3 regions of the Leclercia sp. W6 genome follow, and region 3 is predicted to be linked to each of the others. Evidence: predicted binding sites of a transcription regulator. Region 3 holds the regulator's gene; each other region holds the start of a gene.
The links. Region 3 encodes PhoB, which activates phosphate uptake and scavenging genes when phosphate is short. Its sites were predicted from a motif close to CTGTCATAAAACTGNCNNAT; they were not measured.

Region 1 (3,733 bases), 2.3 Mb from region 3:
TCCGCGTGGTGACGTTTTTCACCGATCATGACCACAATCAGCAGCAGTACCGCCAGCACGCTGCCGCCGATCATCACCATAAAGCCGCCGTCCCAGCCGAAGAAGTCAACGGTATAGCCCACAATGGCGCTCGCCGCCACTGAACCGCCCAGGTAGCCGAACAGACCGGTAAAGCCTGCCGCCGTACCTGCCGCTTTTTTCGGTGCCAGTTCCAGGGCATGCAGACCAATCAGCATAACAGGGCCATAAATCAGGAAGCCGATGACGATCATACAGGCCATGTCCACGCCCGGGTTGCCCGGCGGGTTGAGCCAGTAGACGACGGTGGCAATGGTCACGAGGGTCATAAAGAAGACGCCCGTCGCGCCACGGTTGCCCTTAAACACTTTGTCCGACATCCAGCCGCAAATCAGCGTCCCCGGGATCCCGGCGTATTCGTAGAGGAAGTAGGCCCAGGAAGATTTATCCAGCGCAAAGTGCTTCACCTCTTTCAGGTAGGTCGGTGACCAGTCGAGGATGCCGTAACGCAGCAGGTAGACGAACACGTTCGCCACCGCGATGTACCACAGCAGTTTGTTCGGCAACACGTATTTCATGAAGATCTGCTTTGCCGTCAGCTCTTCTTCGTGCTTCTCGCTGTAATCATCCGGATAGTCGTTTTTGTACTCTTCAATCGGCGGCAGACCGCAGGACTGCGGCGTGTCGCGCATCAGTGCAAAGGCGATAATCGCCACCAGGATTGCCCCAAAGGCTGGCATATAGAGCGCGGCGTGCCAGTCGTTGAACCAGGCCATCCCCAGCAGGAACAGCAGCGGTGGAAGCCCGCCGCCCACGTTATGGGCGCAGTTCCATACCGACACGATACCGCCGCGCTCCTTCTGCGACCACCAGTGCACCATAGTGCGTCCGCACGGTGGCCACCCCATCCCCTGGAACCAGCCGCAGAGGAACAGCAGCACGAACATAATGGCAATGCTGGAGGTCGCCCACGGCACAAAGCCCATGAACAGCATGACCGCTGCCGCCAGGATCAGACCGGCGGGCAGGAACACGCGCGGATTCGAGCGATCCGACACTGACCCCATAATGAATTTCGAAAAACCGTAGGCGATAGAGATCCCCGACAGCGCGAAACCGAGATCGCCCCGTGAGAAGCCCTGTTCCACCAGGTACGGCATGGCGAGCGCGAAGTTTTTACGTACCAGATAGTACGCCGCATAGCCAAAGAAAATCCCCATGAAGATTTGCCAACGCAGACGGCGGTAAAGAGGGTCTATCTCTGCCTCTGGCAGTCGCGCCCGATGTGGCGCAGGTTTAAAGATACTGAGCATAACAGCCTCCGTGGCCTTTCAAAAAATGACCGGACAACACGCGCCCGGCCAGAGAGGCGGGGATGTTAAGAAATCACGGTAATTGTTACTGTGAATCAACGCACAGATTGTTACAGAAATATGACAGAATGCGCAAAAAAGCGCATGAAATCACGTTTCACTTTCGAATTTCGCTCGTTTGTGTTCGATATCAAACAAACCACAGTTTTTATGTGGCTAAATGAGATAAAACGAACACAGAGGGTTGGCAATGACAATTCACGATCCACGCTATAGCGATGTGATTATCATTGGCGGAGGCGCGACCGGCGCAGGCATCGCCCGCGACTGCGCACTCAGGGGGCTGAGCGTCACGCTTCTGGAGCGCCATGATATTGCAACGGGCGCAACCGGGCGCAATCATGGTCTGCTGCACAGCGGCGCCCGCTACGCCGTCACCGACGGCGAATCGGCACGCGAATGTATCGCCGAAAACCAGATCCTCCGGCGCATTGCCCGTCACTGTATTGAGCCCACCGACGGTCTGTTTATTACGCTTCCCGAAGACGATCTTACCTTTCAGTCAACCTTCATTACCGCCTGCCAGGCCGCGGGCATTCAGGCGCAAGCCATTGACCCTGCCCTAGCGCGCCGTATCGAGCCTTCGGTTAATCCGGCATTGACCGGGGCGGTAAAAGTCCCGGACGGCACCGTGGATCCGTTTCGCCTGACGGCGGCCAACATGCTGGACGCCCGCGAGCATAGCGCGCGGATCCTGACCGGCCATCAAGTCACCGGGCTTATCCGCGAGGGGCATCGCATCAAAGGCGTGCGGGTCCTGGATATGCACTACAACGAACAGAGCGAGCTGTATGCCGCCGTGGTAGTCAACGCGGCGGGGATCTGGGGGCAGCGCATCGCGGAATACGCCGATCTCTCTGTGCGCATGTTTCCGGCCAAAGGCTCGCTGCTGATCCTCGACCACCGCATTAATAACCATGTCATCAACCGCTGCCGCAAACCGTCTGATGCCGACATCCTCGTACCGGGCGATACCATTTCGTTAATCGGCACCACCTCCACCCAGGTGGACTACCGCGAGATTGATTACAATCGGGTCACCGCAGAAGAGGTGGACATCCTGCTGCGCGAAGGGGAAAAACTGGCGCCGGTGATGGCCCAGACGCGTATTCTGCGCGCTTACGCAGGCGTGCGTCCGCTTGTCGCCAGCGATGACGACCCGAGCGGACGCAATGTCAGCCGCGGCATTGTGCTGCTTGACCATGCCGCGCGCGACGGGCTGGACGGCTTCATCACCATCACTGGCGGTAAATTAATGACCTACCGTCTGATGGCCGAATGGGCGACGGATGCCGTCTGCCGCAAACTGGGCAATACCGCACCGTGCGTGACCGCAGACCAGCCCCTGCCCGGCTCGCGCCAGTCCACCGAGAAAACAGTGCAAAAAATTATCTCCCTGCCCGCCCCCTTGCGTGGTTCGGCTGTCTATCGCCATGGCGACAGAACGCCAGTTTGGCTGGGCGAAGGGCGGCTGAGCCGCAGTCTGGTATGCGAATGCGAAGCCGTTACCGCCGGGGAAGTGCAATACGCAGTGGAGAATCTGACGGTGAATAGCCTGCTCGATCTCCGCCGCCGCACCCGCGTCGGGATGGGCACCTGTCAGGGGGAGCTGTGTGCCTGCCGTGCCGCCGGGCTGTTGCAGCGTTTTCATACCACCACCGCCACCCAGTCGCTCGATCAGCTCAGCGATTTTTTAAACGAGCGCTGGAAAGGCATTCAGCCTGTCGCCTGGGGCGATGCCCTGCGTGAAAGCGAATTTACCCGCTGGGTGTACCAGGGGCTTTGCGGTCTGGAGAAGGAGCAACGCGATGAAATTTGACACCGTGATCGTCGGCGGCGGGCTGGCGGGTCTGCTCTGTGGCATCAAACTCACGAAGCAGGGGCTGCGCTGCGCCATCATCACCCGGGGCCAGAGCGCCCTGCACTTCTCGTCGGGCTCGCTGGATCTGCTGGACGATACTTACCGCGATACGCTGCCGCCGGAGCACCCCTATCATCTGACAGGCGCGCATAATGTTGAGCGCTTTGCGCTGGAAGCCGAAGCGTTACTGGCTGAGTGTGGCGCACGCATGCAGGGCAGCGCGCAGCGCAATCACCAGCGGGTGACCCCGCTCGGTACGCTGCGCGCCGCCTGGCTCAGCCCGGAAGAGGTCCCTGTCGCCCCGTTCAATGCCACGCGTGTGCGAGTGGTGGGTATTAGCGGTTTTCTTGATTTTCAGCCTCATCTCGCGGCGGCGTCACTTTGCCGCCAGGGGGTTAATGCCGAAGCGGCAGAGATTGAGCTGCCCGAGCTTGATGTCCTGCGCGATAACCCCAGCGAGTTTCGCGCGGTGAATATTGCC
Region 2 (3,733 bases), 380 kb from region 3:
CCCACCAGCACGTCGAACTCGCCAAGACGCAGATCGCGGATAATTTCCATGCGCTCCACGGTGTCGATATCCGAGTGCAGATAGCGCACCTTCTCACCGTGCTCTTCGAGGTATTCGGTCAGGTCTTCCGCCATCCGCTTGGTCAGGGTCGTCACCAGCACACGCTCGTTAATGGCCGACCGGGCGCGGATTTCCGAGAGCAAGTCATCCACCTGGGTGGCCACCGGACGCACTTCGATAATCGGATCCAGCAGGCCGGTCGGACGCACCACCTGATCCACCACCTCGTCGCCCGATTTCTCCAGCTCGTAGTTGCCTGGCGTTGCGGAGACGTAGATAGTTTGCGGCGCCAGCGCCTCGAACTCTTCAAACTTCATTGGACGGTTATCCAGCGCCGACGGCAGGCGGAAGCCGTACTCCACCAGGGTCTCTTTACGCGCCCGGTCGCCACGATACATCCCGCCAATCTGCGGAATGGTGACGTGGGATTCATCCACCACCAGCAGGCCATCCGCCGGCAGGTAGTCAAACAGGGTTGGCGGCGCTTCGCCCGGCCCACGGCCAGAGAGATAGCGCGAGTAGTTTTCGATACCGGAGCAGTAGCCCAGCTCGTTCATCATCTCGAGATCGAACTGGGTACGCTGGCTGATACGCTGCTCTTCCAGCAGCTTGTTATTTTCTAACAGCACCCTGCGACGATCCGCCAGTTCAACCTTGATGTCCTCCATCGCCTGCACGATGCGCTCGCGCGGGGTGACATAGTGGGTTTTTGGGTAGACCGTGAAGCGCTGAATGGTCGATTCCACATGGCCGGTCAGCGGGTCGAACAGCGACAGCCGCTCCACCTCTTCATCGAAAAGCTCGACGCGCAGCGCGAAGTCGTCCGACTCCGCCGGGAAGATGTCGATCACTTCGCCGCGCACGCGAAACGTACCGCGCTGGAACGCCTGATCGTTACGGGTGTACTGCAGCTCGGCCAGGCGACGCAAAATGGCGCGCTGATCGATAATCATCCCCACGGTCAGGTGCAGCATCATCTTCAGGTAGAGATCCGGGTCGCCGAGGCCGTAGATGGCCGATACCGAGGCCACCACCACCACGTCACGGCGCTCAAGCAGCGCCTTGGTCGCGGACAGACGCATCTGCTCAATATGCTCGTTCACCGAGGCATCCTTCTCGATAAAGGTGTCCGAGCTGGGAACGTAGGCTTCCGGCTGATAGTAGTCGTAGTACGACACGAAGTACTCCACCGCATTCTCGGGGAAGAACTCTTTCATCTCGCCGTAGAGCTGCGCCGCCAGGGTTTTGTTCGGGGCGAGCACCATTGTGGGGCGCTGGAGATCGGCGATCACATTAGCGACGGTGAAGGTTTTACCCGACCCGGTCACCCCCAGCAGCGTCTGGTGCGCAAGCCCATCCTCCAGCCCCTCTTTCAGACGGCGAATCGCTTCAGGCTGATCGCCGGAAGGACGAAAAGCGGAATTCAGTTTGAACGGTTTACTCATGAACGGCGACCTGATGATGGTTGATACGGCAGGTGAGTAATTTTACTCTTGATGGCTATTTTTGCCAGTAAATTATACTGGACATAAATACAGTGGCAACCGCGACGTTTTGTGCCACCCTGGGCAAGAATCAAACGAAGCTGCACAAAATTTCGCCTGCGACGGGATAAAATTCCATCAACGCACGGTTATCCCCAGAACTTTTTATTTTTTAACATTTGTCAAGGCGAGACGCCGAACTTAAGCGCATTATCGTGACCGTTTAATGACAAAGATTGATTTTATTTAACGCATTGATTCCATTTATTATTTTCAAAAAGACGCGTTTCGCAGCAATTCAGGCGCAGGCCGCGTATTCTCTCGCTTACCCCGCGTTTTCTAACTCTAATGCACATGGTTATCCACAGGAATAGTGGATAACTGCCTCCAGCCCATACGGAGCGTGACTCGGCTAATTCCCGGTTTTTACCCACAGCGAGACGGTAAAAAATTTTTATGACCCAATGTTGGCGATCTTATGACAATAAAACGTTCACCCACCAGTGAGACATTGATCACATTTTAACCAAAATAGTACCTGCACCAGGTGAATCATACGGGGCACCGGCGCAGTGCATCCCCCTCTCCTCGCAGCGCTTATTTTTGCACCTAATCTGAAAAAAGGCGGTTTAAACGCTATTTTTTTGGCCAGTGGCAAGAGTCTTGCAGAGTATCAGGGGACACTGATGTCTGAAAAGGAGTAAGACCATGTTGAGCCTGCGTGCCGTTAATCAGTATTACGGGGATCGCCACACCCTGTGGAACGTTGACCTCGATCTGCCGCCCGGCGTCTGTACCGGGGTGGTCGGGCTGCCCGGAATGGGGAAAACCACCCTCGTAAACTGCATTGCCGGCCTGCTGCCTATCGCCAGCGGTACGATGGTCTGGCATGACGCCGGAGCCTCGCCTTGTGAGTGGCTTCCGGGAACCGAAATTGGGTTTGTCCCACAGGACAGGCGGATTTTTTCCCAGTTGACGGTAGAAGAGAACCTGCATATCGCGCGGATGGCAAAAGGGAGCGTGGGCGGGTCGGTGAGTAGCGAAATTTTTGAGTTCTTTCCGGAACTTTACCCGCTACGCCAGCAGCGGGCGTCAGGGCTGAACGACGACCAGCAGTACCAGCTGGCACTGGCGAACGCGCTGGTCACCCGCCCTCGCCTGCTGATCCTCGACGAGCCCAGCCGTGGCGCCAGCCCGCTGTTTAGCATCAGGCTGGCGCAGCTGCTGCTGAGGTTTAACCGCGAACTGGGGCTAACGGTGCTGCTGGCCGAGCAGCACCTGTCGCTGATCCGCCGGGTGGCGGAGCGCTTCTGCCTGCTATACCGCGGGCGAAACGTGGCCCAGGGCCGCGTCAGCGAGCTGGATGACCCACTTATTGCCCACTGGATGGGGCCGACGGCGCCAGTGCGCTGAGAGAGAGATAACGCCCAATATCCGCCGTGTCGGCCTGCTCGCCAAGCCAGGGGATTTCGCCCAGCAGCGGTGCAGGCAGTACGCGTTTCAGCGTTGCCATGTATTCGCCATGACGTTTGCCGGGTGCCATCACCCCGTTCGCCACCCAGCCCGCAACATGCAGCCCCGCCTGGCGGATCGCCTGGGCGGTCAGCATGGCGTGGTTGATGCAGCCCAGCTTCACCCCCACCACCAGGATCACCGGCAGGCGCTCGGCGATCGCCCAGTCGGCGAAGGTCTGCTCCGGGGAGAGCGGCGTAAACCAGCCGCCCGCCCCTTCCACCAGCACCCAGTCGGCCTGGCTTTCCAGCGCGCGTAGCCCGGCGGAAAGCACGCTAAACTCGATGGGACGCTGCTCATCGGCGCTGACAATATGCGGCGAGGTGGGTTCGGCGAAGGTGTAAGGGTTTACCGCCGGGTAGCTCAGCGCCACGCTGCTGTTGCGCTGTAGCGCCAGCGCATCGCTGTTACGCAGCCCTTCCGCGGTCATTTCGCTGCCAGAGGCCACGGGCTTATAGCCGGCGGTGTTGCGCCCCAGCGCCCGCGCCGCCTGTAGCAGGGCAGTGCTGGCGACGGTTTTTCCGACCTCGGTGTCGGTGCCGGTGACAAAATAGCGTTCAGTCACGTTCGATAATCCCATGAAAAAGTTGATAAGAGAGCGGGTATTTGCCATCACGCTGCGGCCAGGCCTGCGCCAGGTTCTGCAGCTGTCCCCGGGTTAAGAGCCGGGCGGCCCG
Region 3 (3,733 bases):
GCAGGGCCGCAGGCTGGGCCAGATGCAGTTTTTCCAGCTCGGGCGTGGCGTCCGTCAGGGCCTGCTGCGCCTGCTGCTGCGCGGCCTTCGACCGCTGTTGCTCCTGCACCAGCTCATCGTGGCGGGTAAGCCATTGATAATCTTTCTGGAGTTCCTGCTGCTGTGCCAGCAGTTGCGCTTCTTCGTCAGTAAGTACCTGCAAACCTTGCTGAAGCTGCTGTAGCTGCTCTTCGCTGAGCAACACCACGCCAGCAGCCTGGGCCTGGCGTTTCTCCAGCTCGCTGCGCGCCGCCTTATGTTTTTCAAACACCATGGCGGAGATCTGGCCGTAGATTTCGGTGCCGGTCAGCTCCTCCAGCAGTTCGGCGCGCTCTTTCGGTTTGGCGTTCAGGAAGGCGGCGAATTGCCCCTGGGATAAGAGCATCGAGCGGGTAAAGCGGTCATAGTCCAGCCCGGTCAGAGAGGCAACCAGCTCCAGCTTGTCCTTCACTTTATCTGCGAGGATCTTACCGTCCTTGCACTGGGCGAGCTCCACGCGGGGCACCTGCAGGTTGCCGTCCGGCTGGTTGCGCGCCCGGTTCTGGCTCCAGAATGCACGATAAGCTACCCCTTTGACTTCAAACTCGACCTCGGCGAGGCACTCGGCGGTGTCGCGGGTCATCAGATCGTTTTGCGATTGCGAGACGGTATTCAGACGCGGCGTCTCGTGGTAAAGCGCCAGGCAGATGGCATCCAGCAGGGTGGTTTTCCCGGCGCCGGTTGGGCCGGTGATAGCAAACAGGCCATTGCTGAGGAAGGGTTCGGCGGTAAAGTCGATTTTCCATTCGCCCTTGAGCGAGTTAAGGTTTTTCAGGCGCAGGCTGAGAATTTTCATGCCTCATCCTCCTCATTGCTGAGGGCGTGGATCGTGTGGCTGAACAGCTCGTTTAGCCGGGCCCGCTGGGTCTCATCCAGGGTTTCCTGGGCGAGTCGGCGCTCAAAAACCTCCTCAACCCGCAGCTCGCTGAGGGTTTCACGCAGGTTGCTGGCAAGGCTTCTCTCGCGCTGCTCGCGACTGCGCCGCACCAGCAGGACCTCTACCGGCAGATCGTCCGTCAGCTGCTGGATCTTACGCTGCATATCGTGCAGGTACTCCTCGGTGGTGAGTTCGATATCCAGCCAGACGGGAGGCGTCTGCTCCACGCCGCGCCACTGCTCAAGCTGGGCGGTGATCGCCGCCAGATCGCCCTTCAGCACCGCCAGCGGCTGGGTAATGGGCACCTCAAGCGATTCGACGCTGCTGAGCTTGCCCTGGTCGAAACTCACCAGATGGACGCATTTGCTTTTGCCGGTTTCATCAAAGCTGAGGGGAATAGGGGAGCCGCAGTAGCGGATATGTTCGCAACCGCCAATCATCTGCGCCCGGTGGATATGGCCCAGCGCTATATAGTCAGCGGCCGGGAAGTGCTGCGCGGGAAACGCATCCAGCGTACCGATATAGATGTCACGTACCGCGTCACTTTTACTGGCGCCGACGGTGGTGAGATGCCCCGTGGCGATAATCGGCAGTACGCTGTCGCCGCGAAGCGCGCAGGCCTGGGTATATTGCTCGGCATAATAGTGGGTAATGGCCTGCAACAGCTGCTGCTGTTTCTCAAGCCCGGAGAGGCCTGCCTGGCTTCGCACCACGTCCCGGGGGCGTAAAAACGGGATCGGGCAGAGTACCGCGCCGGGGGTGCCGTCGCGTCGGGTCAGAATTTGCGGCCCATGTCCGGCGCTGGCGACCACGGTGGTGTTGAGAAACGCCAGGATCTCGCGGGACTCATTCAGCGTGGCGACGGAATCATGGTTGCCGGCCACAATCACCAGATGGCAGCCGGTTTTTTGCAGATTGACTACGAAACGGTTATAGAGCTCGCGCGCGTAGCTGGGCGGCGAGCCGGTATCGAAAATATCCCCGGCCACGAGGATGGCATCCACGTCATGCGATTGCGCCATCTCAAGCAGCCAGTTGAGAAATGCTTCATGTTCGGCGGCGCGGCTTTTGCTGTAAAAATTTTGTCCCAGATGCCAGTCCGAGGTGTGAAGTATGCGCATAACAGATCCGTGGCAAAAAATGGTTAGCGGGATTATAAACTTTCAGGGGGAGGAAGATAACCGCTACAATCGGGGCTGCCATAAAACAACGGCTTGCCTTTATGAGCGGGCGCGTTTTTCATAAATCTGTCATAAATCTGACGCATAATGACGCCGTATTACAAACATGTAACCTTAATAAGACAGGGCTAAGTATGGCGAGACGTATTCTGGTCGTAGAAGATGAAGCACCCATTCGCGAAATGGTCTGTTTCGTGCTCGAACAAAATGGCTTTCAACCGATAGAGGCCGAAGATTACGACAGCGCGGTGAACCAGCTCAACGAACCCTGGCCCGATCTGATCCTGCTCGACTGGATGCTGCCTGGTGGCTCTGGTCTGCAATTCATCAAACATATTAAACGTGAAGCGTTAACCCGCGATATTCCGGTGATGATGTTAACGGCCCGCGGCGAAGAGGAAGATCGCGTTCGCGGTCTGGAGACCGGCGCGGATGACTACATTACCAAACCGTTTTCCCCGAAAGAGCTGGTGGCGCGCATTAAAGCCGTGATGCGCCGTATTTCACCGATGGCGGTGGAAGAGGTGATTGAGATGCAGGGGCTGAGTCTGGACCCTACCTCGCACCGCGTAATGACCGGTGAAAATCCCCTCGATATGGGACCAACGGAATTCAAACTGTTGCACTTTTTCATGACCCACCCGGAACGCGTCTATAGCCGCGAGCAGTTGCTCAACAATGTCTGGGGCACTAACGTCTATGTTGAAGATCGCACGGTTGATGTTCATATCCGCCGTTTGCGCAAGGCACTTGAAACCAGCGGTCACGATCGCATGGTGCAAACCGTCCGCGGCACGGGTTATCGTTTCTCAACCCGTTTCTGAACAATGACAGGAGTGTGACGCGTGCTGGAACGGCTGTCATGGAAAAGGCTCTGTTTTGAACTGATACTCTGCTGTATTCCGGCCCTGATCCTCGGGGCCGTAATCGGTTATTTACCCTGGTTTTTACTGGCGGCAGTCACCGGACTGCTCATCTGGCATTTCTGGAATTTGCTCCGCCTCTCATGGTGGCTATGGGTTGACAGAAGTATGACCCCGCCGCCAGGAAGCGGCAGCTGGGAACCCCTCCTGTATGGCCTGCACCAGATGCAGATGCGTAATAAAAAACGCCGACGCGAGCTGGGCAGCCTGATCAAACGCTTTCGCAGCGGCGCCGAATCGCTGCCGGATGCGGTGGTATTGACCACCGAAGAGGGGGCGATGTTCTGGTGTAACGGACTGGCGCAGCAGTTGCTGGGCCTGCGCTGGCCGGATGATAACGGGCAGAATATCCTCAACCTCCTGCGTTATCCGGAGTTCGCCCAGTATCTGAAAAAACGCGATTTTACCCGCCCGCACAATCTGGTCATGAACAACGGTCGCCATCTGGAGATCCGCGTGATGCCCTACAGCGACCAGCAGTGGCTGATGGTGGCGCGGGATGTGACGCAAATGCACCAGCTTGAAGGGGCGCGGCGCAATTTCTTCGCCAACGTCAGCCACGAGCTGCGCACCCCGCTGACGGTATTGCAGGGCTATCTGGAGATGATGCAGGAGCAGACGCTGGAAGGCGCGCCGCGGGAAAAAGCGCTGCACACCATGCGTGAGCAGACGCA

Region 1: glpT (glycerol-3-phosphate transporter) is a predicted target of PhoB. The motif match lies at 1,439-1,458, and genes of this name have one in related genera.
Region 2: uvrB (excinuclease ABC subunit UvrB) is a predicted target of PhoB. The motif match lies at 1,758-1,777, and genes of this name have one in related genera.

The regions. Positions count from the first base shown of each region.
Region 1 covers NZ_CP031104.1:369,909-373,641, reverse strand. Annotated here, with positions in the region: gene glpT (glycerol-3-phosphate transporter) at 1-1,331, opposite strand, end outside; gene glpA (anaerobic glycerol-3-phosphate dehydrogenase subunit A) at 1,582-3,210, shown strand; gene glpB (glycerol-3-phosphate dehydrogenase subunit GlpB) at 3,200-3,733, shown strand, end outside.
Region 2 covers NZ_CP031104.1:2,251,766-2,255,498, forward strand. Annotated here, with positions in the region: gene uvrB (excinuclease ABC subunit UvrB) at 1-1,505, opposite strand, end outside; gene DVA43_RS11055 (ABC transporter ATP-binding protein) at 2,253-2,957, shown strand; gene bioD (dethiobiotin synthase) at 2,917-3,621, opposite strand; gene bioC (malonyl-ACP O-methyltransferase BioC) at 3,614-3,733, opposite strand, start outside.
Region 3 covers NZ_CP031104.1:2,627,616-2,631,348, reverse strand. Annotated here, with positions in the region: gene sbcC (exonuclease subunit SbcC) at 1-874, opposite strand, end outside; gene sbcD (exonuclease subunit SbcD) at 871-2,076, opposite strand; gene phoB (phosphate response regulator transcription factor PhoB) at 2,271-2,960, shown strand; gene phoR (phosphate regulon sensor histidine kinase PhoR) at 2,982-3,733, shown strand, end outside.